Regions from separate parts of the Pseudomonas sp. GW821-FHT09H03 genome, predicted to be linked through region 2. Evidence: predicted binding sites of a transcription regulator. Region 2 holds the regulator's gene; each other region holds the start of a gene.
The links. The regulator FliA, encoded in region 2, starts transcription of late flagellar genes. The targets are predictions, from matches to a motif close to CTAAAGTTTNNNNNNNNNNNGCCGNTAA.
Positions count from the first base shown of each region.

Region 1: AC07OG_RS06190 (methyl-accepting chemotaxis protein) is a predicted target of FliA. The motif match lies at 4,210-4,237, and genes of this name have one in related genera.
Region 3: AC07OG_RS05825 (flagellar protein MotY) is a predicted target of FliA. The motif match lies at 5,636-5,663, and genes of this name have one in related genera.
Region 4: flgM (flagellar biosynthesis anti-sigma factor FlgM) is a predicted target of FliA. The motif match lies at 3,573-3,600, and genes of this name have one in related genera.

Region 1 covers NZ_JBWKOF010000003.1:285,067-292,363, reverse strand. The annotation lists gene secA (preprotein translocase subunit SecA) at 1-1,824, opposite strand, end outside; gene AC07OG_RS06200 (DUF721 domain-containing protein) at 2,132-2,587, shown strand; gene AC07OG_RS06195 (helicase HerA-like domain-containing protein) at 2,708-4,195, opposite strand; gene AC07OG_RS06190 (methyl-accepting chemotaxis protein) at 4,384-6,273, shown strand; gene gpgS (N-acetylglucosaminyl phosphatidylglycerol synthase) at 6,498-7,297, shown strand, end outside.
Region 2 covers NZ_JBWKOF010000019.1:102,918-110,214, reverse strand. The annotation lists gene AC07OG_RS23275 (flagellar motor protein) at 1-473, opposite strand, end outside; gene AC07OG_RS23270 (protein-glutamate methylesterase/protein-glutamine glutaminase) at 473-1,603, opposite strand; gene AC07OG_RS23265 (chemotaxis protein CheA) at 1,653-3,899, opposite strand; gene AC07OG_RS23260 (protein phosphatase CheZ) at 3,947-4,735, opposite strand; gene AC07OG_RS23255 (chemotaxis response regulator CheY) at 4,757-5,128, opposite strand; gene fliA (RNA polymerase sigma factor FliA) at 5,296-6,036, opposite strand; gene fleN (flagellar synthesis regulator FleN) at 6,033-6,863, opposite strand; gene flhF (flagellar biosynthesis GTPase FlhF) at 6,980-7,297, opposite strand, start outside.
Region 3 covers NZ_JBWKOF010000003.1:205,523-212,819, reverse strand. The annotation lists gene AC07OG_RS05855 (Rnf-Nqr domain containing protein) at 1-262, shown strand, start outside; gene nth (endonuclease III) at 288-926, shown strand; gene AC07OG_RS05845 (PA3496 family putative envelope integrity protein) at 1,032-1,211, shown strand; gene AC07OG_RS05840 (response regulator transcription factor) at 1,305-1,931, opposite strand; gene AC07OG_RS05835 (hypothetical protein) at 2,481-3,161, shown strand; gene AC07OG_RS05830 (argininosuccinate synthase) at 3,325-4,542, opposite strand; gene AC07OG_RS05825 (flagellar protein MotY) at 4,671-5,579, opposite strand; gene pyrC (dihydroorotase) at 5,730-6,776, shown strand; gene rnt (ribonuclease T) at 6,773-7,297, shown strand, end outside.
Region 4 covers NZ_JBWKOF010000021.1:64,396-71,692, forward strand. The annotation lists gene flgC (flagellar basal body rod protein FlgC) at 1-6, opposite strand, end outside; gene flgB (flagellar basal body rod protein FlgB) at 10-417, opposite strand; gene cheR (protein-glutamate O-methyltransferase CheR) at 786-1,613, opposite strand; gene AC07OG_RS24080 (chemotaxis protein CheV) at 1,661-2,593, opposite strand; gene flgA (flagellar basal body P-ring formation chaperone FlgA) at 2,677-3,438, shown strand; gene flgM (flagellar biosynthesis anti-sigma factor FlgM) at 3,635-3,961, shown strand; gene AC07OG_RS24095 (flagella synthesis protein FlgN) at 4,010-4,477, shown strand; gene AC07OG_RS24100 (flagellar brake protein) at 4,568-5,314, shown strand; gene AC07OG_RS24105 (MFS transporter) at 5,378-6,754, opposite strand; gene AC07OG_RS24110 (glutamine synthetase family protein) at 6,817-7,297, opposite strand, start outside.

The DNA of each region.
Region 1 (7,297 bases), on a different contig from region 2:
CTTCATGAAGTTCTTCACCCGGTCAGAGGCGAAGATGCGCATCAGGCTGTCTTCCAGCGACAGGTAGAAGCGGCTGGAACCGGCGTCGCCCTGACGGCCGGCACGACCACGCAGCTGGTTGTCGATACGACGCGATTCGTGACGTTCGGAGGCGATCACCTGCAAACCACCCGACTCGAGCACTTGCTGGTGACGCTTCTGCCAGTCGGCCTTGATCTGGGCGATCTGCTCAGGGGTCGGATCTTCGAGGGAGGCAACCTCCACTTCCCAGTTGCCGCCCAACAGGATGTCAGTACCACGACCGGCCATGTTGGTGGCGATGGTCAGTGCACCCGGGCGACCGGCCTGGGCGATGATCTCGGCTTCCTTTTCGTGGAACTTGGCGTTCAGAACCTTGTGTTCGATGCCTTCCTTCACGAGCAGGCTGGACATGTGCTCGGAGGTTTCGATGGTCGCAGTACCCACCAGCACCGGACGACCGGCCGCCATGCTTTCCTTGATGTCGGCGACGATTGCCGCGTATTTCTCTTCGGCGGTCAGGAACACCAGGTCGTTGTAGTCCTTACGGGCCAACGGCTTGTTCGGCGGAATGACCATGACCTGCAGGCCGTAGATCTGATGGAACTCGAACGCTTCGGTGTCTGCGGTACCGGTCATGCCGGACAGCTTGTTGTACAGACGGAAGTAGTTCTGGAAGGTGGTCGACGCCAGGGTCTGGCTTTCGGCCTGGATGTTCAGGTTTTCCTTGGCTTCGATGGCCTGGTGCAGGCCTTCGGACAAGCGACGGCCCGGCATGGTGCGACCGGTGTGCTCGTCGACCAGGACAACCTGGCCATCCTGCACGATGTATTCGACGTTGCGGTGGAACAGTTTGTGCGCGCGCAGACCGGCATAAACGTGGGTCAGCAGACCCAGGTTGTGTGCCGAGTACAGGCTTTCGCCTTCAGCCAGCAGGCCGAGGGAGGTCAGCGATTCTTCTACGAATTGATGGCCTGCTTCGTTGAGTTCGACCTGACGGGTCTTCTCATCAACAGTGTAGTGGCCAGCCTTGGTGACTTCGCCTTCAACTTCTTCGACGTGCAATTCCAGGCGCGGGATCAGTTTGTTGATCTCGATGTACAGCTTGGAACTGTCCTCTGCCTGACCGGAAATGATCAGCGGGGTACGGGCTTCGTCGATGAGGATGGAGTCGACTTCGTCGATCACGGCAAAATTGAGTTCGCGCTGGAATTTTTCTTCCATGCTGAACGCCATGTTGTCGCGCAGGTAATCGAAACCGAATTCGTTGTTGGTGCCGTAGGTGATGTCGGCAGCGTAGGCAGCACGCTTCTCTTCCGGCGGCTGGAACGGCGTGACCACGCCGACCGTCAGGCCGAGGAATTCGTAGAGCGGGCGCATCCAGTTGGCGTCACGACGGGCCAGGTAGTCGTTCACCGTCACAACGTGCACGCCCTTGCCGGACAGCGCGTTGAGGTAAACGCCCAGTGTTGCCACCAGGGTCTTGCCTTCACCGGTACGCATTTCCGCGATCATGCCTTCATGCAAGGTCATGCCGCCGATCAGCTGGACGTCGAAGTGACGCATGCCCATGACGCGCTTGCCGGCTTCGCGGGCGACCGCAAAGGCTTCTGGCAGCAGCTTGTCGAGGGTTTCCCCTTTGGCGAAGCGGGCCTTGAACTCATCTGTCTTGGCACGCAATTGATCGTCCGAAAGGGCCACCATTTGCTCTTCGAAGGCATTGACGAATTGCACCGTCTTGAGCATGCGTTTGACTTCACGCTCGTTCTTGCTTCCAAAAAGTTTCTTTAACAAAGGCGCAAACATATCGGCAGGATCTTCCACACTAAAGGGATGGAGGGCGGCCCCGTGAGTCGCCCGTGCAGCCCTCATGGCCGCATGCGAACGAGCATTCTACCCGGAAACGGTGGTGAGGAAAGTGGCGTTATTCCACGATGCTGGCACAGCGCTGTGACGGGGCTCACTTAAAATAGGGGCGTTTTGCTGAACTTCAACCCACTCATGGCAGAAGTTACTTGTTGATTTAATGGGTAAAGCGCGCGCAAAGCAATGGGTCAGGTGCATTCCCTGCTTTCTGCTACCATGGCGCCTCTGTTACTTCAGGTGTCTGATCATGGCATTTCGCCCTCTTACGGCCAGAGCACCCGCCGTTCTGCTTCGCGAAGCCAAGCCGCTCAAAGCCATTCTCGGTCACGCACAACGCCTGGGGCATTTACAACGCCTGCTGGAAAGCCAGTTGCAGCCTGCTGCCCGTGAGCATTGTCATGTCGCGTCCTGGCGCGAAGGCAGTTTGTTGCTGATTGTCACCGACGGTCATTGGGCCACCCGCCTGCGTTACCAGCAAAAACGCCTGCAACGGCAACTGCAGATGTTCGACGAGTTCGCCAATCTGACGCGCATCCTGTTCAAGGTGCAGCCGCCTACCGTTCAGCGAGGCGCGACCGGGCATACGATGGATTTGTCCGTTGATGCGGCCGCGACCATTCAGGCCACGGCCGATGGCATCAGCGACCCCAATCTACGGGCGGCGCTGGAGCGCTTGGCGGCGCATGCCAGACCCAGGACCTGATACAAATCCAATGTGGGAGCGGGCTTGCTCGCGAAGGCAGTGGGTCAGCCGACATCAATGTTGAATGACACACCGCCTTCGCGAGCAAGCCCGCTCCCACAGTTAGATTTTTTCCACTCGCTACCTGCGTTTTTTGCTGCCTAGCAACGACCCCATCAAGCCTCGCACCAGCTGTCGGCCAAGCGAATTGGCCGCCTGTTGCATCGCCGATTTCAGCGCCTTCCCTGCCGCCGTACCGAGAAACTCCCCGGCCTGTTCGGTGAAGCTCGGCTCTGCAGCCGCCGGTTTTTCGGGCGCGGCTTGGGCCTCAGGCGCCAGCCCCTTGCGCCCGATCAGCACTTCATAGGCTGACTCGCGATCGATCGGCTTGTCATAACGCCCCTGCAATGGCGAACCGGCGATCAGCGCGGTGCGTTCTGCGGCGCTCAGCGGCCCGATGCGCGATTGCGGCGGTGCCACCAGCACCTGCTGGACCATTGCCGGTGTGCCTTTTTCCTGCAGAGTGCCGACCAGGGCTTCACCAATCCCCAGCTCGGTGAGGACCGACAGGCTGTCGAACGCCGGGTTCGGCCGGAAACCATCAGCCACCGCGCGCAGGGATTTCTGTTCCTTGGCGGTGAACGCGCGCAACCCGTGCTGGATACGCAAGCCCAACTGCGCCAGCACATCATCCGGCAAGTCACCCGGGGACTGGGTCACGAAATACACGCCCACACCTTTGGAACGAATCAAGCGCACGACCTGTTCCAGGCGATCACGCAACGCCTGGGGCGTGCCGTTGAACAGCAGGTGCGCTTCGTCGAAAAACAGCGCCAGCAACGGTTTGTCGGCATCACCGCGCTCCGGCAGTTGCTCGAACAGTTCGGCCAGCAGCCACAACAGAAAGGTCGCGTAGACCTTTGGCGCCTCGTGCACCAGGCGGCTGGCATCCAACAGGTGAATTCGCCCGCGACCGTCGGCGGTTGGCTGCAGAATGTCTTCGAGCTGCAACGCCGGTTCGCCAAACAAGGCTTCGGCGCCCTGTTGCTCCAGGGTCGCCAGGCGCCGCAGCAGCGCCTGGCTGGAGCCTGTTGTCATCAGCGCGGCGTCGTCACCCAGCAACAGCGGGTTGTCGCGCAGGTGATTGAGCAACGCCTTCAGATCCTTGAGATCCAGCAGCAACAAGCCTTCGCGGTCGGCGACTTTGAATGCGGCATACAACGCCGACTGCTGGCTGTCCGTCAGCTCCAGCAGACTTCCCAGCAGTAGCGGCCCCATTTCACTCAGGGTGGTGCGCAATGGATGACCTGACTGACCGTGAACATCCCATAAGGTCACCGGGTATGCCTGAGGCTTGTGGTTCAGCCAGGGCATCCCGGCGATGCGCTCGGCAATTTTGCCCTGGGGGGTGCCGGCAGCGCCCAGACCGCAAAGGTCACCCTTGATGTCGGCGGCGAATACCGCCACTCCGGCATCGCTGAAGGCTTCGGCCAAGCGTTGCAACGTGACGGTTTTGCCGGTGCCGGTGGCACCCGCGATCAAACCGTGGCGGTTCGCCAGGCGCATTGCCTGGGCAATCGGCTGACCGGCGAGGTCGGCACCGATAACGAGTTGCAATGAATCAGGCATTTGGTCACCCATGGTTAATCTTTAATCCTGCACGGCCGATAGAGGTAACGACAGACCAGTCTGAAAATCGAGTAGGACATTTCCCCTAAGGAAAGACGGAAATATCAGCTTGTTTCAACACTGCCCAATCCGCGCGCTTTTATAAAAAGCACGCACTGGACATTAAGACCTTAGCGGAACCTCAAGCCATGAACAAAAATCTGCGCTTCAGCCATAAGATCCTGCTAGCCGCGGCTCTTATCGTGATTGCCGCCTTCGCCTCATTTACGCTGTACAACGACTATTTGCAGCGCAATGCCATTCGCCAGGACCTGGATAATTATCTCAACGAGATGGGCGATGTGACCGCCAACAATATCCAGACCTGGTTGACCGGCCGCATTCTGCTGATCGACAACCTCTCGCAAAATATTGCGATCAATCCAGAGCAGGCCAACGTATCGGCGCTGCTGGAACAGAAAGCCCTGACGTCGACGTTCATGGCGACCTATCTGGGTGACGCCACCGGGCACTTCACCATTCGTCCGGATGCGAAGATGCCTGATGGCTTCGATCCGCGGGTTCGCCCCTGGTACAAAGGTGCAGAAAGCAGCAGCACGCCTACCCTGACCGAACCCTACATCGACGCGGCGACCGGGCAGCTGATCATTTCCATGGCCACGGCCTCGAGGAAAGCCGGACAAAGTGTCGGAGTGGTGGGCGGTGACCTGAGCTTGCAAACCTTGATCGACACCCTCAGCGCCCGTGACTTCGACGGCATGGGTTATGCGTTTCTGGTCAGTGCCGACGGCAAGATCCTGGTTCACCCGGACAAAGCGCTGGTCATGAAATCCCTGAGCGAGGCCTATCCGAAAGATACCCCGCGCATCGGCAGCGGCTTTGCCGAGGTAGAGGTCGACGGCAAGACACGCATTGTCTCCTTCACCCCGATCAAAGGTCTGCCTTCGGTCAACTGGTACATCGGTCTGTCGGTCGACAAGGAAAAAGCCTTCTCGATGCTCAGCGAATTCCGTACTTCGGCGGTCGTTGCCACCGTTATCGCAGTGGCCATCATCATTGCCCTGCTGGGCATGTTGATCCGCATCCTGATCCAGCCGCTGCACGTGATGACCCGCGCCATGGCCGACATTGCCGACGGCGAAGGCGACCTGACCAAACGCCTGACCATCGAGAACAACGATGAATTCGGCAGCCTCGCCACCGCATTCAACCGTTTCGTGGAGCGTATCCACACCTCGATCCGCGAAGTGTCCTCGGCGACCGGGCAAGTGAACGAAGTGGCGTTGCGCGTAGTGGCCGCTTCCAACTCGTCGATGTTCAACTCAGACCAGCAAGCCTCGCGCACCAGCAGCGTGGCGGCAGCGATCAACCAGCTCGGCGCCGCCACCCAGGAAATCGCGCGCAACGCCGCGCAGGCATCGACACAGGCCAGCGACGCCCGCAGCCTGGCTGAAGACGGCCAGCAAGTCGTGGACCGCAGCATTGTCGCGATGAATCAGCTGTCGAGCATGCTCAGTGCCTCAAGTACCAACATCGAGTCGCTGAACAACAAAACCGTGAACATCGGGCAAATCCTCGAAGTCATCACCAGCATTTCCCAGCAAACCAACTTGCTGGCACTCAACGCCGCGATCGAAGCCGCCCGTGCCGGTGAGGCGGGTCGTGGTTTCGCCGTGGTGGCGGACGAAGTTCGCAACCTCGCGCACCGTACCCAGGAATCGGCGCAACAGGTGCAGACCATGATCGAGGAGCTGCAAGTCGGCGCCCGGGAATCGGTCAGCACCATGAGCGACAGCCAGCGCCACAGTCAGGACAGCGTAGAAATCGCCAACCTGGCGGGCGAGCGCCTCAACAGCGTGACACTGCGCATCGGTGAAATCGACGGCATGAACCAATCGGTGGCCACTGCGACCGAGGAGCAGACGGCGGTGGTCGAGTCGATCAACGTCGATATCACCGAGATCAATACGCTGAACCAGGAAGGTGTGGAAAACCTGCAGTCGACGTTGCGGGCGTGCTCGGATCTGGAGCAGCAGGCCGCGCGGTTGAAGCAACTGGTGGGTAGTTTCCGGATTTAAGGCGCTTTTGCGGGCCTCTTCGCGGGCAAGCCCGCTCCCACAGGGATCCTCATCGGGCACAGGTTTTGTGTACGACGCAGATAATCTGTGGGAGCGGGCTTGCTCGCGAAGAGGCCATCAAGAACTCTATATACAGCCCGGCTGCCCCCCACCCGCAAAACCCCAACCGAACATCTATTCTTCATAAAGGTCAACCAAGGGAGTACCAGGACCGGACCGGAGGGATGTTCACCGTGCATATCGCTGACATAACCATGTTCTACGCCCCTGCCAGTGGGGGCGTGCGAACTTATCTGGATGCCAAGCACCGTCGCCTCGGCATCAGGCCAGGCATTCGCCACAGCTTGCTGATTCCCGGATCATCCTTGAGTGAACAGGATGGCATCTACAAGGTTCCGGCCCCCGCCCTGCCCTTCGGCAAAGGCTATCGCTTCCCTCTTCGCCTCGCGCCCTGGCGTAATGTCTTGCAGGATTTGCAACCTGACCTGATCGAAGTCGGTGACCCCTACCTCACCGCCTGGGCGGCGCTTGATGCGCGTCGGCAACTTGATGTCCCGGTCATCGGTTTTTATCACTCAGACCTGCCGCTGCTGGTGAGCAATCGCATGGGCAACTGGGTGACGACCAACGTCGAAGCCTATGTCAGCAAGCTCTATGGCAACTTTGACCGGGTATTGGCGCCAAGCCGGATCATGGCCGACAAGCTGGTCGGGCTGGGGGTGAAGAACGTTTTCGTGCAACCGCTGGGAGTCGACCTGCAAACCTTCCATCCCAGTGCCAGGGACCCGGAACTGCGGGCCGAACTGGGCATTGATGAAAATACTCATTTGCTGATCTTCGCGGGGCGTGGCTCGAAGGAAAAAAACCTGCCGGTGCTGCTGGACTGCATGAAACGCCTGGGCCGGCGCTATCACTTGCTGCTGGTCGGTTCGTCGACGCCCGCCGCGGTGCCGGGTAATGTCACGGTAATCGATGGGTTTCGTCCAGCCGCCCAGGTCGCGCGGCTGATGGCCAGTGCCGATGC
Region 2 (7,297 bases):
ATACCGATGGTCGGCGCGTAGCCGCCCATGCTCTCGAAGACTTTGGCAGCTTCGATATCGCGGCTTTCCTGGGTGTAGAAATCAACCTCCAGAATACTGCGGATCGCTTCCGGCTCGGCACCGTCAACCAGCAGTTGCAGGCCTTTGCGCGCGTAGCTGTCGGGCTCGGCATCGGCCACACCTTCAAGGCCGAGCAAGCCTTCCTTGCGGGCGGTCAGGCTCCAGTTCACCACGCGATCGATGCCACCGGCCAGATCGACACGGGGCGGGAACAGAATCCACGCCAGAATCTGCATGGCGCGCTTGAACGCGCTCATCGGCGATTGCAGCAATGCCGCACCAATGGTCCCGCCGAGCACGATCAGCGCAGCCGGGCCGTTGGCCAGTGCGCCGAGGTGGCCGCCTTCGAGATAGTTACCGCCGATGATGGCGACGAACGCCATGATGATGCCAATCAGGCTTAGAACATCCATTAGATACACGCCTCGGCCAAATGCCTGCCAATGTCGTCCAGGCTGTACACCGCGTCGGCGAGTTCAGCTTTGACGATGGCCATCGGCATGCCATAGATCACACAACTTGCTTCGTCCTGGGCCCATACAGCACTGCCAGCCTGCTTGAGCAGGCGAGCGCCTTCGCGACCGTCGGCGCCCATGCCGGTCAGCACCACCGCCAGAACTTTGTCGCCGTACGACTTGGCCGCGGAACCGAAGGTGATGTCCACGCACGGCTTGTAGTTGAGTCGGTCGTCGCCCGGGAGGATTTTCACCGCGCCCCGGCCGTCGATCATCAATTGCTTGCCGCCCGGTGCCAACAGCGCCAGGCCCGGACGCAGAATGTCGCCGTCTTCGGCTTCCTTGACGCTGATATGGCAGAGTTTGTCCAGACGCTCGGCAAACGCCTTGGTGAAGGCCGCCGGCATGTGCTGAACCAGCACGATCGGCGCCGGAAAGCTGGCCGGCAACTGGGTCAGGACGCGCTGCAGGGCAACCGGGCCGCCGGTGGAGGTACCGATGGCAACCAGTTTGTAGGCTTTACGCTTGGGTGCCGGTGACGAATGACTGGCGGCTGGCACACGGGCCGGGATCGGAGCCGGGGCCGGTCGCACGGGCGCGTTGCTGGCATAGCTGCCGATGCTCGAAGACGCAGTTGTCGGGGCAGGTGCAGCGACAGGAGCCGGGGCGCTGTAGGAGCGGACAGGACGGTTACTGCGCGAGATGCTGAGAATCTTCTCGCACAACAGTTGCTTGACCTTCTCGGGGTTGCGCGAAATGTCTTCGAAATTCTTCGGCAGGAAGTCCACCGCACCGGCGTCCAGAGCATCAAGGGTGACGCGAGCACCTTCGTGAGTCAGCGAGGAAAACATCAGGACCGGCGTCGGGCAGCGCTGCATGATATGCCGCACTGCCGTGATGCCGTCCATCATTGGCATTTCGTAGTCCATGGTGATCACGTCGGGCTTGAGCGCCAGCGCCTGGTCGATCGCATCTTTGCCGTTGGTCGCCGTGCCGACAACCTGGATGTTCGAATCCGCCGAAAGAATTTCCGAGACGCGGCGGCGGAAAAACCCCGAATCGTCCACCACCAGGACCTTGACTGCCATAAACACTCCGTTAGACAGAGCGAGGCTCAGTCGCCCCGCTCCACCAGAATCAAATACGCCGTGTGGCGTAACGCTTGAGCATGCTCGGTACGTCGAGAATCAGCGCGATGCGGCCGTCACCGGTAATGGTGGCGCCGGACATGCCCGGGGTTCCCTGGAGCATCTTGCCCAAAGGCTTGATGACCACCTCTTCCTGGCCCACCAGTTGATCGACGACAAAGCCGATCCGCTGGGTGCCCACCGAAAGGATCACCACATGGCCTTCACGCTGCTCTTCGTGAGCGGCGGATCTGACCAGCCAGCGCTTGAGGTAGAACAATGGCAGTGCCTTGTCCCGCACGATCACCACTTCCTGGCCGTCCACCACGTTGGTGGTCGACAGGTCGAGGTGGAAAATCTCGTTGACGTTCACCAGCGGGAACGCAAACGCCTGGTTGCCTAGCATGACCATCAGGGTCGGCATGATCGCCAGGGTCAACGGCACCTTGATGACGATCTTCGAACCCTGACCCTTGGCCGAGTAGATGTTGATCGAACCGTTGAGCTGGGAGATCTTGGTTTTCACCACGTCCATGCCCACGCCACGCCCGGACACGTCGGAGATCTCGGTCTTGGTCGAAAAGCCCGGGGCGAAAATCAGGTTGTAGCACTCGGTGTCGCTCAGGCGGTCGGCGGCATCCTTGTCCATCACTCCGCGCTTGACCGCGATGGAGCGCAGGACGTTCGGGTCCATGCCCTTGCCGTCATCGGAGATCGACAACAGGATGTGATCGCCTTCCTGTTCTGCCGCCAGGATCACCTTGCCACCCCGGGATTTGCCCGAGGCTTCGCGTTCTTCCGGTGACTCGATGCCGTGGTCGACCGCGTTGCGCACCAAGTGCACCAGCGGGTCGGCCAGGGCCTCGACGAGGTTCTTGTCGAGGTCGGTTTCTTCGCCCACCAGCTCCAGGTTGATCTCTTTCTTGAGCTGGCGAGCCAGGTCGCGAACCAGCCGCGGGAAGCGCCCGAAAACCTTCTTGATCGGTTGCATCCGGGTCTTCATCACCGCGGTCTGCAGGTCGGCCGTGACCACGTCGAGGTTCGATACGGCCTTGGACATGGCCTCATCGGCACTGTTGGCACCCAGACGAACCAGACGGTTACGCACCAGCACCAACTCGCCGACCATGTTCATGATTTCGTCGAGTCGCGCGGTATCCACGCGTACGGTGGTCTCGGCTTCGCTGGCTGGCTTTTCCACTGGCGCCGCAGCGGCGGCACGAGCTGGAGCCAGTGCAGCGGCAGGCGCTGGCACTTTTGCTTCGGGCGCCTTGGCAACCGGTTTGGCTGCCACGGCCTTAACGACGGAAGTCGCAACGGCGGCATTGCCGCCATCCAGCGCCGTGGCGGTACCGACTTCGCTGAATTTGCCTTTGCCGTGCAATTCGTCGAGCAGCGCTTCGAACTCGTGATCGGAAATCAGATCGCTGCCGGCCGCCGCTGCAGTCGGCGCCGCGGGTGCAGGCACCGCAGCAATGGCCGACTCCAGGGCCTCGACAGCAAAATTACCCTTGCCATGCAACTGGTCCAGCAGTGCTTCAAATTCGTCGTCAGTAATATCGGAACTGTCGCCCGCCGCTTTCGGCGCCTCTGGCGCTGCCGCAGTCGGGACCAGCGCATCAACGGCAAACTGGCCCTTGCCGTGCAGTTGATCGAGCAACGACTCGAACTCGGCATCGGTGATTTCATCGCTGCCGGCAGCGGCGCTGACCGGCGCAGGAACAGGTGCCGGCGCCTCGGCCTGAGCCTTGACGGCGTTCAGCGAGTCCAGCAGTTGTTCGAATTCATTGTCGGTGATATCGCCCGTTTCGGCTTCAGCCAAAGGCGTTTCAACCACTGCAGTGACAGCAGCCACTTCGTCAGCCGATTGCGGCTCGGCCAGGCGGGCCAGTGCCGCAAGCAATTGTGGTGTGGCAGCGGTGATCGGGCTGCGCTCGCGGACTTCGCTGAACATGCCGTTGACCGCGTCCAGCGCTTCGAGAACCACGTCCATCAGTTCCGAGTCGACGCGACGCTCACCCTTGCGCAGGATGTCGAACACGTTCTCGGCGATGTGGCAGCACTCCACCAGTTCGTTGAGCTGGAGGAACCCGGCGCCCCCCTTTACAGTGTGGAAACCGCGAAAAATTGCATTGAGCAAGTCAGCATCATCAGGTCGGCTTTCCAGCTCGACCAGCTGTTCGGACAGCTGCTCCAGAATCTCGCCAGCCTCCACCAGGAAATCCTGAAGGATCTCTTCATCGGCGCCGAAGCTCATGTATGGGGTGCTCCTAACAGGTCTAAAAACCTAAAAAACCTAAAATTTCAAAACCCTAGGCTGGATAGCAAATCGTCCACATCGTCCTGACCGGACACAACGTCTTCTCTTTTATCGGCATGAATCTGCGGACCTTCACCCTGAGAGAGATGTTTTTGTGGATCTTTTTCGGCAAGCATCGCTTCACGGTCATGCTCGATGCCCGCAAAGCGGTCCACCTGGCTGGCCATGAGCACGAGCTTGAGCAGGTTGCTTTCAACTTCGGTGACCAGTGTGGTCACACGTTTGATCACCTGACCGGTGAGGTCCTGATAGTCCTGAGCAAGCAGGATGTCATTCAGGTTGCTCGACACCGCACGATTGTCCGTGCAGCTGCGCGCCAGGAAGCCATCGACTCGCCGCGCCAATGCACGGAACTCCTCAGCCCCGACTTCACGGCGCATGAAGCGTCCCCAGTCGGTGCTCAAGGCCTGGGCCTCATCAGCCAGGCTGTTGACCAGTGGCGTGGCGCTTTCCACCAGATCCATGGTGCGGTTGGCTGCGGCCTCGGTCAGCTTGACCACATAACCCAGACGCTCGGTGGCGTCGGTGATCTGCGAGACCTCCTTGGCCTGCGGCATGTTCGGGTCAATCTGGAAATTGACGATGGCGCTATGCAGTTCGCGGGTGAGCTTGCCCACTTCCTGATACAGGCCGCGGTCACGGGTCTGGTTGAGCTCATGGATCAATTGCACCGCTTCGCCGAACTTGCCTTTCTCAAGGCTCGCGACCAGTTCGACGGCGTGTTTTTTCAGGGTCGATTCAAAATCGCCCAATGAAGACTCGTTATTGCCCATAGCTCCCCCGTGGCGCGCTCATCAACCGATGCGTTCGAAAATCTTCTCGATTTTTTCTTTCAACGCTTGGGCCGTGAAGGGTTTGACCACATAGCCGTTGACGCCGGCCTGGGCCGCTTCGATGATCTGCTCGCGCTTGGCTTCAGCGGTCACCATCAGCACCGGCAAGTGCTTGAGCTTTTCATCGGCGCGCACGTGACGCAACAGATCGATACCGGTCATGCCAGGCATGTTCCAGTCCGTTACCAGAAAGTCGATACTTCCGCTGTTGAGCACCGGAATGGCAGTGGTGCCATCGTCGGCCTCGACGGTGTTGGTGAACCCAAGGTCACGCAGCAGGTTCTTGATGATCCGCCGCATCGTTGAGAAGTCATCAACGATGAGGATTTTCATGTTCTTGTCCAATTCGACCTCCAAGCAGTCTTAAACGCGCCCAGCACCTGGACGCGCCATTTCAATCAATCCGGCAAAGCACTCGATGACTGTCTGGAGCACAACAGATCGCGACCGGTGCCGTTCAAATCCGCACCAGTCTCGTTCGCAGTGTCCCCACACTGCCTTCAGCGCGCTCGCCACTCCCCCAAACGCCCCCGCAAACGGGCCGCGCACTGGCTGTGTAACTGGCTGACCCGAGATTCGCTGACCCCCAGGACCTCTCCGATTTCCTTGAGGTTCAGTTCTTCGTCGTAGTACAGCGCCAACACCAGTCGCTCACGCTCCGGCAAATTGGCAATCGCGTCCGCCAGCGCTGCCTGGAAGCGTTCATCTTCCAGATCGCGTGACGGCTCCAGATGAGCACTCGCGCCATCCTCGTGCAGCCCTTCGTGTTCGCCGTCCTGCAACAGATCGTCGAAACTGAATAACCGGCTGCCCAGGGTGTCGTTCAAAATCCCGTAATAATCGTCGAGACTCAATTGGAGTTCGGCCGCAACCTCGTGATCTTTAGCGTCACGGCCGGTTTTAGCTTCAATCGAGCGAATTGCGTCGCTGACCATGCGGGTATTGCGGTGGACCGAACGTGGCGCCCAGTCCCCCTTGCGCACTTCATCGAGCATCGCGCCGCGGATTCGAATGCCCGCGTACGTTTCGAAGCTCGCGCCTTTGCTGGCGTCGTATTTGGTTGAAACTTCGAGCAGGCCGATCATCCCGGCCTGGATCAGGTCTTCGACCTGGACACTGGCCGGCAGACGCGCCAGCAAGTGGTAAGCAATGCGTTTGACCAGCGGCGCGTAACGCTCGATCAGCTCGTACTGCGCGTCACGCGCCGACTTCTTGTAAAGGTTGTAACCGCTGGCTGTCATAGAACCGGACCTGCGGTTTGCTGCACCAGACGCTCGACAAAAAACTCAAGATGCCCACGGGGGTTGGCAGGCAGCGGCCAGGCATCGACCTTCTGCGCGATCGCCTTGAACGCCAGCGAACACTTGGAACGCGGGAACGCTTCGTAGACCGCACGCTGCTTCTGCACAGCCTTGCGCACGCTTTCGTCGTAGGGCACCGCGCCGACGTATTGCAAGGCAACGTCGAGGAAGCGATCGGTGACCTTGGTCAACTTGGCGAACAGGTTGCGCCCTTCCTGCGGACTCTGGGCCATGTTGGCCAGGACGCGGAAGCGGTTCATGCCGTAGTCGCGATTGAGCAACTTGATCAAGGCGTAGGCGTCGGTGATCGAGGTCGGCTCGTCGCAGACCACCAGCAACACTTCCTGGGCTGCGCGAACGAAACTGACCACCGACTCACCAATGCCCGCAGCGGTGTCGATCACCAGTACGTCGAGGTTGTCGCCGATATCACTGAAGGCCTGGATCAGGCCGGCGTGTTGCGCGGGGCTCAGATGCACCATGCTCTGAGTGCCGGATGCGGCCGGAACGATACGGATGCCGCCGGGGCCCTGCAGCAGTACATCGCGCAGTTCGCAGCGGCCTTCGATCACGTCGGCCAGGGTACGTTTGGGTGTCAGCCCCAGCAGGACGTCAACGTTCGCCAGGCCCAGGTCGGCGTCCAGCAACATAACGCGCCGGCCAAGTTCAGCCAAAGCCAGGGACAAGTTCACTGACACGTTAGTTTTCCCGACGCCACCTTTGCCGCCGGTCACCGCGATCACCTGTACAGGATGCATGCTGCCCATGTTATTTCACTACCTTGTCTTGCATAGACGGAGGCCACATTACTGGCTGCGCGTTCGCAAACGGAACAATGCATGGCAGACCATCGATGTAGGTACAAAATCTATTCATTATTACCTCAGCCAACCTGCTTGGTCGGACTGTGGTAGATATCAGCGAACATGTCAGCCATGGCTTCTTCGCTGGGCTCTTCCTGCATTTGCACACTGACGGCGCGGCTGACCAACTGGTGACGACGGGGCAGATGCAAATCATCCGGGATCCGCGGTCCATCAGTCAGGTAAGCCACCGGCAGCTCATGGCCGATCGCCAGGCTCAACACCTCGCCCAGGCTCGCCGTCTCATCCAGTTTAGTCAGAATGCAGCCAGCAAGCCCACAGCGCTTGTAACTGTGATAAGCGGCAGTTAGAACCTGTTTCTGGCTGGTGGTTGCCAG
Region 3 (7,297 bases), on a different contig from region 2:
AACCGCCTGGCCCGAGCGTCTGCGCCTGTACATTCTGTTTGGCACGTTGATGATCGGCCTTGGCCTGCTGCGCGAACTCATCGGCAACGCAACACTCGGTGACCATCTGTCATGGCTGCCAGGCGCACAGCCGGGTTGGCAGGCCTGGGTGCTATCAGCCGACGGCGGCCTGCGCCTGGCCACGCTGGCACCCGGTGGATTCATTCTGCTGGGTCTGCTGATCGCCGGTTGGCAAGCCTTGCGCCCCGCCCCTTCACACTGACCGTTTTCGAGGAAACCCACTGCAAATGAATGCCGCAAAACGTCTGGAAATTTTCCGCAGGCTGCATGAAGACAACCCGGAACCGAAGACCGAACTGGCCTATTCCTCGCCCTTCGAATTGCTGATTGCCGTGATCCTGTCCGCTCAGTCGACTGATGTCGGCGTCAACAAGGCCACCGCAAAACTGTTCCCGGTCGCCAATACCCCGGCAGCCATTTACGCCCTGGGGGTAGAGGGCCTGTCGGAGTACATTAAGACTATCGGCCTGTACAACAGCAAAGCGAAAAACGTGATCGAGACCTGCCGTTTGCTGGTGGAGCGCCATGCCGGTGAAGTACCGCAAACCCGCGAAGAGCTCGAAGCACTACCCGGGGTCGGGCGTAAAACCGCCAACGTGGTGCTCAATACTGCTTTCCGTCAACTGACCATGGCTGTGGACACCCATATCTTTCGTGTCAGCAACCGCACTGGCATCGCCCCCGGAAAAAATGTGGTCGAGGTCGAGAAAAAACTGATGAAATTCGTACCCAGAGATTACCTGCTCGATTCCCATCACTGGCTGATCCTTCATGGGCGCTACGTGTGTCTGGCGCGCAAGCCCCGCTGCGGCAGCTGTCGGATCGAAGACCTGTGCGAATACAAGCACAAAACCTCCGATGATTGAGGCTCTATTGCGATTGGTGATTGCCGATTGAAAAAAACTTTTTTACCCGCCGGGAGATTGTCGATATAAGGAGCGCCAAAGGCCTTCTTAGCCTGGAGTAACTAAATGAGTACTGGCAAAGAGCATTTGGACGTAGAGGACGACTTCGCCGCCGCTGAAAGCGATGACACCGACCCGGTGGTTGAAGTAGCGAAAACGAACCTGAACAAACGCCGCACCATCGACAATCTGCTGGAGGAGCGCCGACTGCAAAAGCAATTGGCCGATTACGATTTTGATTTATGACACTTGAAAGCCTCCCCGCAACGGAGGCTTTTTACTTAATGCCCACCCCATAAAGTCGACCGCAGCCCCCTTCCCGGCCTTACCACGACGTCGTCACACCAGGCCGTTGCGCTGTGCCAGTTCAATCAGATCGACCAGGGAACGCGCGTTCAGCTTCAACAACAGGCGCGTTTTGTAGGTACTGACGGTCTTATTGCTGAGGAACATCCCATCGGCAATTTCTTTATTGGTCTTGCCTCTGGCCAATTGCTGCAAGACCATCATTTCCCGCCCCGACAAACGATCCACCATATCCGCTTCGCTGGCGTTTCCCAGACTGCAGCGCACGGTATGCAAGGCTTGATTCGGAAAGTAACTGTAGCCTGACAGGACTGCTTTTATGGCGCTGAGCAACTCGGTCAGATCCTGTTGCTTGCAAACATAGCCGGCAGCCCCCGACTGCATGCAGCGCATGGAAAAATGCCCCGGTGCCTGGGAAGTCAATATCAACACTTTTATCGGCATTGCGGTAGATGATAGTCGCGCGATGACTTCCAGACCATCGAGTTTGGGAATGCCAATATCTAATATCACAATATCCGGCAAAAGTTCGCGGGCCAGTTGTAAAGCATCCACTCCATTATCCGTTTCTCCAATGACTTCGTAGCCATGACGTTCCATCAGCATACGCACCGCAAGACGAATGACGGGGTGATCATCCACGATCAGCACTTTATTCATGGGCAAGTCCAATTTCGCTGTTCGAATTTTGAGAGCCAGCACAATAGCCTAGTCGTTTCACCCATGGCATGCCGCACCTCCCGGCCAGTCGCAGCGAGAGACGTTCCCTACAAACATTACGGATTTATCTTACAAAAAACCGTCAAGCGACCCCTGCTGAGAACTGGATTTCCTTGAACATCGACCGTTTCATGAAAATTTTTTGTATCTATTTACACCCAAAATTCTCGATAGCCAGACTCATAAACCTTGTGTGGATATTAGCTTCCTCCAAAATACTGAAAACCAATGAACACTACCACAATCAATACTCACATCAGAGTATTCACTCTCACTTGCGCGATCACGCTTAAAAGCAAGTAACTTATCAATACTCACGACAATGGCAGATCAGACAGAAAAAAACAGACGACAAAAGCACCGCACACGCAATACCGGCACCCATTGGCAAATCACATAATTACTAACGCAATTACTTTCGCAAACGCCCCTCCACACCGAGCCTTATTATAAACTCAAGGTGACCCAAACTTCAGAGAGCAAACAAACATGAAAAAATTTCAAAAAAAAATCACCAACCCAATGACCCTTATTGCGATGTTTGCGACACTTTCCGAAACTTCAGCAGCCGTTACCCTGCCTTTTCTCGACGACGACGAAAGAGATCTGTATGTCTGGTTCCTGATCAGTTTTCCGTTTTACCTGCTCTTGCTTTTCTTTGCCACACTAAACTTTAACTACCGCTCACTGTATGCCCCCTCGGACTTTGACGATGAAAAACACTTCGTCAAGGCAACGGACCACGCCGAGGACTCGGAGAACAACATCGCCAAGCGACAGTTTGGAGAATCGCTCTCGAGCACCTCGATGAATGGAGCGACTTCGGTCACATCGCCCTGCAATGCCCAAGGCCCGCCTGTGGAGATCGCCCTGGAGGCAACCCATTGCGCCCCGAACCACATCCAGTTGCCGGAAGAAGCGAAAGAGCTGCACATAGTTGACGTTCGCGGAACCAGCAAAAAAGCCGAGGTCAGCGAATTACTGGAGAGCATCCGGGTGCCACAGGATAAAGCGGCGCAGGTGATCATGTTTATCACATGTACCGAATCGGAGAATTTACTGAAGGCGAGTGTTCTTAAACACCTGAAACAGAAAACCAGAGGCAACACCACCTACCCCGTCGTGTACAACTTGTACTCACAACGACTGGCAGTTATCGACCCAGGCTGAAGGATAGGCACACGACAACCATGGCGGTTGAAGACCAATAAAAGTGCGAAAGCCTGAAAGGGCGAGCAGGCAGGAACAGGATCGCAATGGCAGACACAGAGCCCCCATTTCGGATGTGTGGCCTCGCAACGAGGCCACACACTCCATCACGACTTCAAAGGTCTCAGAACAGCTTGCGGCCTTTGTTTGCAGCAATGCGCATGCGCAGGGCGTTGAGCTTGATGAAGCCCGCAGCGTCCGCCTGGTTGTAGGCACCGCCGTCTTCCTCGAAGGTCGCGATGTTGGCGTCGAACAACGACTCATCGGATTTGCGACCTGTAACGATCACATTGCCCTTGTATAGCTTCAGGCGCACAACACCATTCACGTGGGCCTGGGAGGCATCGATCATCTGTTGCAACATCAGACGCTCAGGGCTCCACCAGTAACCGGTGTAGATCAGGCTGGCGTACTTTGGCATCAGCTCATCTTTGAGGTGAGCCACTTCACGGTCCAGGGTGATGGACTCGATCGCACGGTGGGCACGCAGCATGATAGTGCCGCCTGGAGTTTCGTAGCAGCCCCGGGACTTCATGCCAACGTAACGGTTCTCGACGATGTCGAGGCGGCCGATACCATGTTCGCCACCGATACGGTTCAGCGTTGCCAGCACGGTAGCCGGAGTCATCTCGACGCCGTCCAGCGCAACGATGTCGCCGTTACGGTAGGTCAGTTCCAGGTACTGCGGCTTGTCTGGTGCGTTTTCCGGGGAAACGGTCCAGCGCCACATGTCTTCTTCGTGCTCGGTCCAGGTGTCTTCCAGCACGCCGCCTTCATAGGAGATGTGCAGCAGGTTGGCATCCATCGAGTACGGGGATTTTTTCTTGCCGTGACGCTCGATCGGGATCGCGTGCTTCTCGGCATAGTCCATCAGCTTCTCGCGGGACAGCAGGTCCCACTCACGCCAAGGGGCGATCACCTTTACACCAGGCTTAAGGGCATAGGCGCCAAGTTCGAAGCGAACCTGATCGTTACCTTTGCCCGTGGCGCCATGGGAAATGGCGTCAGCGCCGGTTTCGTTGGCGATTTCGATCAGGCGCTTGGCGATCAACGGACGAGCGATGGAAGTACCCAACAGGTACTCGCCTTCGTAAACGGTGTTGGCGCGGAACATCGGGAAAACGAAATCGCGCACGAACTCTTCGCGCAAGTCGTCGATGTAGATCTCTTTGACGCCCATGGCCTGAGCCTTGGCGCGTGCAGGTTCGACCTCTTCGCCCTGACCCAGGTCAGCGGTGAAAGTCACCACTTCACAGTTATAAGTATCCTGCAGCCACTTGAGGATCACCGAAGTGTCCAGGCCGCCGGAATACGCCAGAACGACCTTGTTTACGTCCGCCATGCCATCACTCCACGGGGTTCTACGGAAAGCCGGGCAGTCTACCGCTCATGCAGAATAATTTACAGTGGCGCGACAGCTTATGACGACGAAGCGACAGATTATGTCGAGCTGGCGACGAAAAAACAGCATCAAGACGCTGAAGCGGTGGTCGCCGAGGCGGTGGTTTCCGGGGCCGGTTTTTCAATCGGGGCTACCCGCGCAAGGTGTACATTGACCCGGCGATTCTGCGCCCGGTGGGCATTGCTGTTGTTCGGAGCCAATGGATAGCGCTCGCCATGAAAACGCAAGGTAATCTGCGACTCCTGGATGCCGTTGGCCTTGAAGAAGTCCATGACCGCCAGGGCCCGACGCCGTGACAGGTCACGATTGGTAAGGCGGTTGCCGCCGTTATCGGAATGGCCGTCGAGCTCGATGTGATTAACCGTCGGATCGGCCTTCATGTACTCCACCATCACTTGCAGTCTGCCTTTCGCTGCGGCATCCAGTTCAATCCCGCCACCGGGAAAGCCCACAGCGGATCGCTTCACCTGTTCGAAATTCTGAGGCAACAGCTTGGCCACACAGCCTTGGTAATCAGCAAAGGCCTTGGTGAACCTGACCGGCAACAAGCGGACTTCCGACACCCGACCATCACCCGAAGTGTGCCGGACCACCGGACTGCGGCCGTCGATCAGGCCGCTGATCAGACGCCCGGCCTGAGCCTGCGAGCTGTTGAACAGCACATCGCCGCTGCCAACTCTCACCGTACCCAGATTGATATCGCCACGCCCCGGCTGCCATGGCGCAGCTGCTGCCAGCAAAGTCGCTGAACCGCCGCCGATCATCGGGTTGTAGGCTTTCAGACGAAATGTCGCCTGCTCGCCGGCGCGACGCACGAACTCGCCCGCCCCGAAATCGGCGACCGGCTGAGCCAGGCGGCATTCGAACTTGTCCCCTTCGACCCGCCACTCAATGCTTTCCAGAGGTGTCTGGAAAGTCAGCGCCATCGCGGGAAGGCTGGCAAACACACTGAGCAAGGCAAAATAACGCTGGCGCACGGCAGGCTCCACTGGCTTCAACTACTGAAAGACCGACATTACGGCATACCTGTTGGATATCGGACGCTTGCCACAAAACTTGATAGCGAGTGCCTGCAAGAGTCTTTTCCGGTAGCATTCCCCTGAGTTTGACCCGCCTGGAATCCCCTCATGTCCGACCGCCTGACCCTGCTGCGTCCCGACGACTGGCATATTCATCTTCGCGATGGTGCCGTGTTGACCAATACCGTCGCGGATGTCGCGCGCACCTTTGGTCGCGCCATCATCATGCCCAACCTGGTACCACCGGTGCGCAATGCGGCCGAAGCCGACGGCTATCGCCAGCGGATTCTCGCTGCCCGCCCGGCCGGCAGCCCGTTCGAACCCTTGATGGTCCTTTATCTGACCGATCGCACCCAGCCAGAAGAAATTCGCGAGGCCAAGGCCAGCGGATTCGTGCATGCCGCCAAACTGTACCCGGCCGGCGCGACCACCAACTCGGACTCTGGCGTTACCAGCATCGACAAGATCTTCCCTGCGCTGGAAGCCATGGCCGAAGTTGGAATGCCGCTGTTGATCCACGGTGAAGTCACCCGCGGCGATGTCGACGTGTTCGACCGCGAAAAAATCTTCATTGATGAGCACATGCGCCGTGTGGTCGAGCGTTTCCCGACGCTCAAAGTGGTGTTCGAACACATCACCACCGCTGACGCCGTGCAGTTCGTCAATTCGGCTTCGGCCAACGTCGGCGCGACCATCACCGCTCATCACCTGCTGTACAACCGCAACCACATGCTGGTGGGCGGGATTCGGCCGCACTTCTATTGCTTGCCGATCCTCAAGCGCAATACCCACCAGGAAGCCCTGCTCGACGCCGCCACCAGCGGCAGCGAGAAGTTCTTCCTCGGCACCGACTCGGCGCCCCACGCCCAGCATGCCAAGGAAGCCGCTTGCGGATGTGCCGGCTGCTACACCGCCTATGCGGCGATCGAGATGTATGCCGAAGCCTTTGAACAGCGCAATGCACTGGACAAGCTCGAAGCCTTCGCCAGCCTCAACGGCCCGCGCTTCTATGGCCTGCCGGCCAACACCGATCGCATCACCCTGGTCCGTGAAGAATGGACCGCCCCTACCAGCCTGCCGTTTGGCGAGCTGACCGTTATCCCGCTGCGCGCCGGTGAAAAACTGCGCTGGCGCCTGCTGGAGGAACACGCGTGAGTGAAGATCATTTCGACGACGAACAGGAAGGTCAAGGCGGTGGAGGTGGCTCGCGCCATCCAATGGCTGCCAGGTTCCGTGGCTACCTGCCGGTTGTCGTCGACGTAGAAACCGGTGGTTTCAACTCCGCCACCGACGCCCTGCTGGAAATCGCCGCGACCACCATCGCCATGGACGAAAAGGGCTTTGTTTACCCTGATCACACCTACTTCTTCCGGGTCGAGCCGTTCGAAGGCGCGAATATTGAAGCGGCAGCCCTGGAGTTCACCGGGATCAAGCTCGATCACCCACTGCGCATGGCGGTGAGTGAAGAATCGGCCCTGAACGATATCTTCCGCGGCGTGCGCAAGGCCCTCAAGGCCAATGGCTGCAAACGGGCGATTCTGGTCGGGCACAACAGCAGCTTCGACCTGGGCTTCCTCAATGCCGCCGTCGCGCGTCTGGACATGAAGCGCAATCCGTTCCATCCGTTCTCCAGTTTCGATACTGCAACCCTCGCCGGCCTGGCGTACGGCCAAACC
Region 4 (7,297 bases), on a different contig from region 2:
AGACATGGCTTACTCTCCGCGCAGGGCTGACATCAGCCCTTTGAATTTGCTGTTGAGCAGGGTGAAGCTGGCCTGGAAGCCAACTGCGTTTTCCGCGTAGTTCGACTGTTCCAACTGGGCGTCCACGGTGTTCTGGTCGATCGACGGTTGCATCGGCGTGCGATACATCAGCGACCCGTCACCATTGCCCAGGCCCTCGGCTTCGATATGACGGCTGTTGGTCATGTTCAGGGCGAAGGTGCCGTTTTTGGTTTTCTCGTTCTGCTCGGCGAGCACTTTCGAAAAATCCAGATCCCGAGCCTTGTAGTTCGGGGTATCGGCGTTGGTGATGTTGTTGGCCAGGACCTCGGCACGCTGGGCGCGAAAGCCCAGGGCTTGTTCGTGGATACCGAGCGCTTTATCGAAGCTGATGCTCATGTCGGGAAACCTTTGGGTGACCTGATTTTTCGTACGTTGAAGTTAGCAAGCCTCATGCCAATTCAAACAAGCCCGTAAACCGGGGCTTTGCGAGCAGCGGCAAGGTGGCAATGCCAGAAAAGCGGCAACGGTTTTCCGGCGCATGCCGCTTTTCTGCCGCCTGACTCGGTGTGGAGAACAACACTGACCTTGTGGGAGCGGGCTTGCTCACGAAAGCGGTGTATCAATCAACGTTGATGGCGACTGGCAGGACGCCTTCGCGAGCAAGCCCGCTCCCACTTTTGGATCGAAGCGACACTGAAGTAATCATCAAGCATAAAAAAACGGGAGCCCTTGAGGACTCCCGTTCTTTGATGACGCCGACAACATCACTTGGCCTGGTAAATGATACCCGGGCTGCACTGCACCATCTGGTAATGGTCCGGCAAACCGTTCAGCGCTTCGGACGCACCAAGGAACAGGTAACCGCCCGGCTTCAACGTGCTGTGAATACGCAACAGGATGTCCTTCTTCACCTCGGCGGAGAAGTAGATCAGCACGTTGCGGCAGAACACGATGTCGAACTTGCCCAGGCTTGCGTAGCTGTCCAGCAGGTTGAACGAACGAAACTCCACCCGGCTCTTGATCGGCGCCTTGATTGCCCAGCGCCCCGGCCCCTTGGGGTCGAAATAACGCTGCAGGCGCTCGGGTGAAAGACCACGACCAATGGCGAGACTGTCGTACTCGCCGGTCTTGCAGTTGTTCAACATGGTGCCGGACAGGTCGGTGGCAACAATCTGCACCCCCATGCGCAACTGGCCCAGGTTGATACGTTCAAACTCGTCGATGGCCATCGACAGCGAATAGGGTTCCTGACCCGACGAGCAAGCCGCCGACCAGATACGCAGGCGCTGGCCGGGGCTGGCCTTGATCGCTTCGGGCAGTACCTTGTTCTTCAACACCTCAAACGGATAAGTGTCACGAAACCACAGGGTTTCGTTGGTGGTCATGGCGTCTACCACCTGCTCACGCAAACCGCTGCGTGGCTGGGTTTGCATGCGCTGGACCAACTCACCCAGAGACTTGATGCCTTGCTGCTCCATCAGCTTGTTGAGACGACTGGAGACCAGGTACTGCTTGTTTTCACCGAGCAAAATGCCACAGGCTTTTTCCAGGAAAACCCGGAACTGTTCGAAATCCAAATTACCCGTAGACAATGATGTCCGCCTCTAAAATCGTGTTGACCGCCAGGAGCAACGAGCCCCTAGCTGAAGTCTGCTGCTTTGATCCGGTCGACTACCCGGGATGCCAGGTCATCAGGGCGAAATTTGGCCAGGAAGTCATCGGCACCAACTTTCTTGACCATCGCCTCATTGAAAACACCCGACAACGAAGTGTGCAGGATGATATGCAGATTCTGCATGCGCGGGTCGTTGCGGATCTCGGCCGTCAGGGTGTACCCATCCATCTCCGGCATCTCGATGTCGGAGATCATCATCAGGAACTCGTCCCCCGGTTTCTTGCCTTCATCGACCAGCTTGCGCAGGTAATCCAGTGCCTGGCGCCCGTCATTGAGCGCTACGACTTCTACGCCGACCGTTTGCAGGCATCGCGTGACCTGCTTGCGCGCCACGGACGAGTCGTCGACCGTCAGTACACGCAAGGACAACGCCTTGTGCTGGGTTTCAACATCCACTACGCCAACCGAAATCACCTCAGAAGTAGGCGCCACCTCCGCCAGCACTTTCTCGACGTCGATGATTTCGACCAACTGGTTGTCGACCCGTGTCACCGCCGTCAGGTAGTGATCGCGACCGGTGCCCTTGGGTGGCGGATGGATCTCCTCCCAGTTCATGTTGACGATGCGCTCCACCGAGCGCACCAGGAAACCCTGGGTCTTGGTGTTGTACTCCGTGATGATCACGAAAGGATTGTTCTTGTCCTTCAGAGCACCAGAGCCGGTTGCCATCGCCAGATCAAGGATCGGGATGGTCGCCCCGCGAATATTTGCCACACCGCACACCACAGGACTGGATTTTGGCATCAACGTCAGTTTGGGGCATTGCAGCACCTCCCGAACCTTGAATACGTTGATTCCATACAGCTGCTGACCGTCGAGACGAAACAACAACAGCTCAAGGCGATTCTGCCCCACCAGTTGCGTGCGCTGGTTCACCGAATCCATTACACCAGCCATGCCCAGACTCCTACACCAACGCCAAGTGTTGTTGCGACGCACCTTCATCACTAAACGGCACGGCGCTTGCTTTTTTATCTGTCATGAACACAGAACCGACATTTTTCCGACACCTGACCACGCCCTGCCGCAAATTATTCGGCGTGTTCGCGGCCGTTTGCCTGTTCAACGCTGGCAGCCCTGCCCTTGCTGACGCGGTTACCTTGCCTGACATGCTTATCGGCGTCACCCAGGGGTTTCTTGAATTCACCGTAGAAGACTATCTGGCTACCAGTCAAACCGAAGGTCGCTACGAGATACAGGTCAACCAGCTCGATCCGCGACTGCGCATGCCCATGTGTGACAAGGAATTGACAGCGTCACTCGAAAGCCCGGCCAAGCCACTGGGGCGCGTCACGGTTAAGGTCCGTTGTGAGGGCGCCAGCCCCTGGACCGTCTTCGTACCCGCTCAAGTACGCCTGTTCCGCGATGTCGTGACCGTCGCCCGGCCATTGCGCCGCGCAGCCATCGTCGAGCCTGAAGACGTGATCCTGCGCGAACGCGACATCAGCTCGATCAACCAGGGCTACCTGACTTCCCTGGACCAGGCGATCGGGCAGCGACTGACCCGACCAATGGTCGCAGACCAGTTGATTACCCTGGTGCATATCGAACAGGCGGAAGTCATACGCAAGGGCGATCAGGTCGTGATTACCGCCCGCAGTGGCACGCTCAGTGTGCGAATGCCCGGAGAAGCCCTTTCAAACGGCGGCCTGAGCGAACAGATACGGGTGAAAAACCTGAACTCTCAACGGGTTATCAAGGCGCAGGTGACCGCGCCCGGGCAGGTGGAGGTATTCATGTAGGGAGTTGATTTGGCGATGTTCTGTGCCCATCAAGCGCCTGGCTTGCGAAAACATGGCGCTGGCCCCGGCGGTTCCCTAAACTGTGCCCTATGCACGGCAAGCGTTGACGCGCGCAGACTCATTGATAAATGAGCCTAAAGTTTTCCAGGGTATGGCCGAAAACAGGGCAAGCGTCCAAATTCCCAGAGGTTTTATCATGGTCATCGATTTCAGCCGTTTGAACAGCTCCTCGTCCCCTACGGGCAGTACACGTACCAGCGCCGCCAGGGAAACTGCCGAAGCCGGCAAATCCGCGCCGCTGGAATCCGCGGCCGAACAGGCCGGTACCGTCAAAAGCGGGGAATCGGTACATTTCAGCGAAGAGGCTCAGCAGTTGCAGAAGGTCACTGACAAGCTGCGCGATCAGCCTGCCGTCGACAAAGCCCGCGTGGCCGAGTTGAAAGCAGCGATTGCCGATGGCAGCTATAAAGTCGACAGCAACCGCGTAGCCAGCAAACTGCTCAACTTCGAAGCCCAGCGCTAGGCCCCGGCCGGCGCCAGGCTTTTGGACGCTTAAAACCCAAGGCCCGCCATGCACGACACTCATTTACTGCAACTGATTACCGACGACTTTGCACCGACGCAACATCTGCTGGAGTTGCTGCAGACCGAATCGCTTGCCTTGCATGGCCGCGACATGCCATTGCTCGAGGACATTCTGGCGCAGAAACAGGCCCTGATCGTCTTGCTTGAACAGCATGGCCGCAAGCGCAGTGAAATACTCACCAGCCTCAATCTGCCGACCAGCCGCCAGGGTCTGGAGCAGTTGGCCAGCCAATCAAGCATTGGCGAACAGTTGCTGGCGCAAAGTGACGCGCTGACCGATCTACTCGCGCAATGCCAGGCCATCAACGCCAACAACGGCAAGTCGATCCTGACCCAGCAAATGGCCACGGCCACCCAGTTGAAAATCCTCAATGGCGGTGAAACCCCGGCGCTTTACGACGCCAGCGGCACTTTCTCCAAGCTTGCCAAGCCTCGCGCACTCAGTCAGGCCTAGCTCCACGTTGAGCCCGCTCTATCACTAAGCGCAACATACTGGCAAAATGATAGCCAGTTGTAGTCAAATTTGCCTGGAGATTGATTAGCCGTGTCAAATGCCCTAAATGTGGATGATTCCCCGCAGCCACCCAAGGTGCTCTCCACGCCTCTGGAAATCTCCAGCAACCTGCGCCAGTTACTTGAAAGCCACGACCCCCTGATCATCACCTTTCATGAACGCAGCCAGCGCTTCCAGAGCTATCTGGTTGATCTGGACCGTGAAGGCGGCATGATTGCGCTGGACGAAATGGTCCCTCGCGATGGCGAACGTTACTTGCTCGCCGGCGAGCCGTTCAAGGTCGAAGGCTTCCACGAAGGCGTGCGCATTGCCTGGGAAAGCAATGGCCGGTTGAGCATCGATGAGTCCGCTGGCGGTCGCTGCTATCGCGGCACCCTGCCGGATGAAGTGATCTACCATCAGCGTCGCAATGCGTTCCGGGCGGCGTTGAAGCTGGCGCAACTGGTAGACGTAAACCTGGACGGCGAGAAGCTCAAGACAGCCTATCCCGGCAAGCTGCTGGATATCTCCGCGACTGGCTGCAAGCTGCGTTTCGAAGGCGACATTACTGGCAGCCTGCAACTGGGTCAGGTTTATGACCGATTCAACGCCGAGTTGCCCTTTGGCAAAATGACGGCACCGGTCGAGCTGCGTTACCTGCACTTCGAAGAAAAGATCGCCACCACCTTCGCCGGCATTCGTTTCCACAACATGAGCGGGCTGGTGCAGCGTCAGGTCGAGCGGTTCGTCTACCAGCTGCAACGCGAAGCGCGCCGCTTCGACAAAGACGACATCTGATTCAACGCTTCATGAAAAACGGGCAGTCCCTGGCGGTGACTGCCCGTTTTTTATGCATCGCGATTACGGCCTGGCCTCGGTGAAGCTTTGCTCACGCCCCGAGTCCGGGTCTTCTGGCGGTGGGTCCGATTCCGGCTTTGTTTCGGTTTCGGTTTCAGCGTCCGGCTCCGAACTCACCGGATTGCACATCTGATCCTGCACCACCTGTTCATCGACCCGCGGATCAAGCGCCGCCACCAGAGGCGAACTCGACATGCTGTCCGGCATGGCCACGTGATGCAGCGGCGCGTCGTCCACCTGGTGCAGGTTGGTCACCGCTTTCGGACGGATCCGCCATACCAGTATCAAGGCAAAGAAACTGAAGAACGCATACAGCATCTGGCTGCCGAACAGCTTCATCAGCACGCCGGCGACCAATGGCCCGATACTGGCGCCGACACCATAGGTCACCAGCAGCATCGCCGTCAGTGACACCCGGCGATCGCCTTCGACGTGGTCGTTGGAAAACGCCACTGCCAACGGGTACAGGCAGAACTGCACCAGCGAACAGAGGAAGCCGGCAATGAACAGTACCTCCAGCGGCACCTGCGGCATGATCGCCAGGGGCAATGCAGCCAGCGCCAGACTGAAGGCAAAACTGCGGATCAACAGCGCCCGGTCGTAACGATCGGACAACCAGCCCAACGGCCACTGCACCAGCAAGCCGGCAAAAATACAGCTACCCATGAACAGACCGACCTGCTCCGTGGACAGCCCTTGCTGCGAGGCATACAACGGTGCCAGACCGTAGAACGAACCGACGATCAGACCCGCCCCCAGCACTGTACTCAACGACTGGGGCACACGCTTGATAAAGAACCGCGGCTCCATCGGCGCCGGGTGCAACGGGGCCGGGTGAATCCGCCGGGTCAGGGCCACCGGCACCAGGCACAGGGCAAAGCACAGCGCGACCAGCATCAGCAGCTCCAGGCCCAGGCTCGGATGCATGACCAGAATCAGTTGACCCAGCACCAGGCCCAGGTACGACGCGATCATATAACCACTAAACACCAGGCCGCGTTGCTTGGCATCGGCCTGTTCGTTCAGCCAGCTCTCAATGACCATGTACTGACACATCATGCCCAGGCCGACGATCACCCGCAGGAACAGCCAGGCGGGCAGCCAGTCGATCAGGCCATGACCAAGCACCGCCGCACCGACGATCCCGGCACAGGCCGAATAGGCACGAATATGCCCGACCCGGGCAATCAGGCGGTGGCCGATCTTGCCGCCCAGCACCAGGCCGAAATAATTGGCGGCCATCAACGCACCGACCCACAGGCTGTCGACATTGTCTGCGGCCAGGCGCAGGCCCAGGTAAGTACTCAGCAGGCCCGAGCCGATCAACATCATCAGCGAGGCGAAATAAAGGCCTCGAAAGGACTTCCAGATTTGGCGCAACGAGCGACTCCTTGCAGTGAAGTTCGGGCTACCGCTAAACGATAGCCCATGTCGACAGATCGTCAGGCCTGGGCCGCTAAAACACGCCGCTCCCAGGGAGTAATTTCATCGAGGAAACTGGTCAGTTCCATAGTCTTCGAGGCGATGTAGCCTTCGATGAACTCCGTGCCGAGCAGTTCCTTGGCCAACTGGCTACCTTTCAGACGCTCAAGCGCCGCATGCAAGGTACAGGGTAATGAAAGATTATCCGGCACCTCGAATTCACCCTGGCTGGCCTCGCTCGGCTCCAACTGGTTCTCGATGCCATGCAACCCCGCCGCCAGGCTCGCGGCAATGGCCAGATACGGATTGGCATCAGCCCCAGGCAAGCGGTTCTCGACCCGACGCGCGACAGGCGCACTGGCCGGGATACGCAAACCGGCCGCCCGGTTATCGTGGGACCAGCAGGCATTGTTCGGTGAAGCGTAGGGATGGCACAAGCGCTGATAGGAGTTTACGTTGGGTGCAAACAACGCGGTGAAATCCGCCATGCAGGCCTGCTGA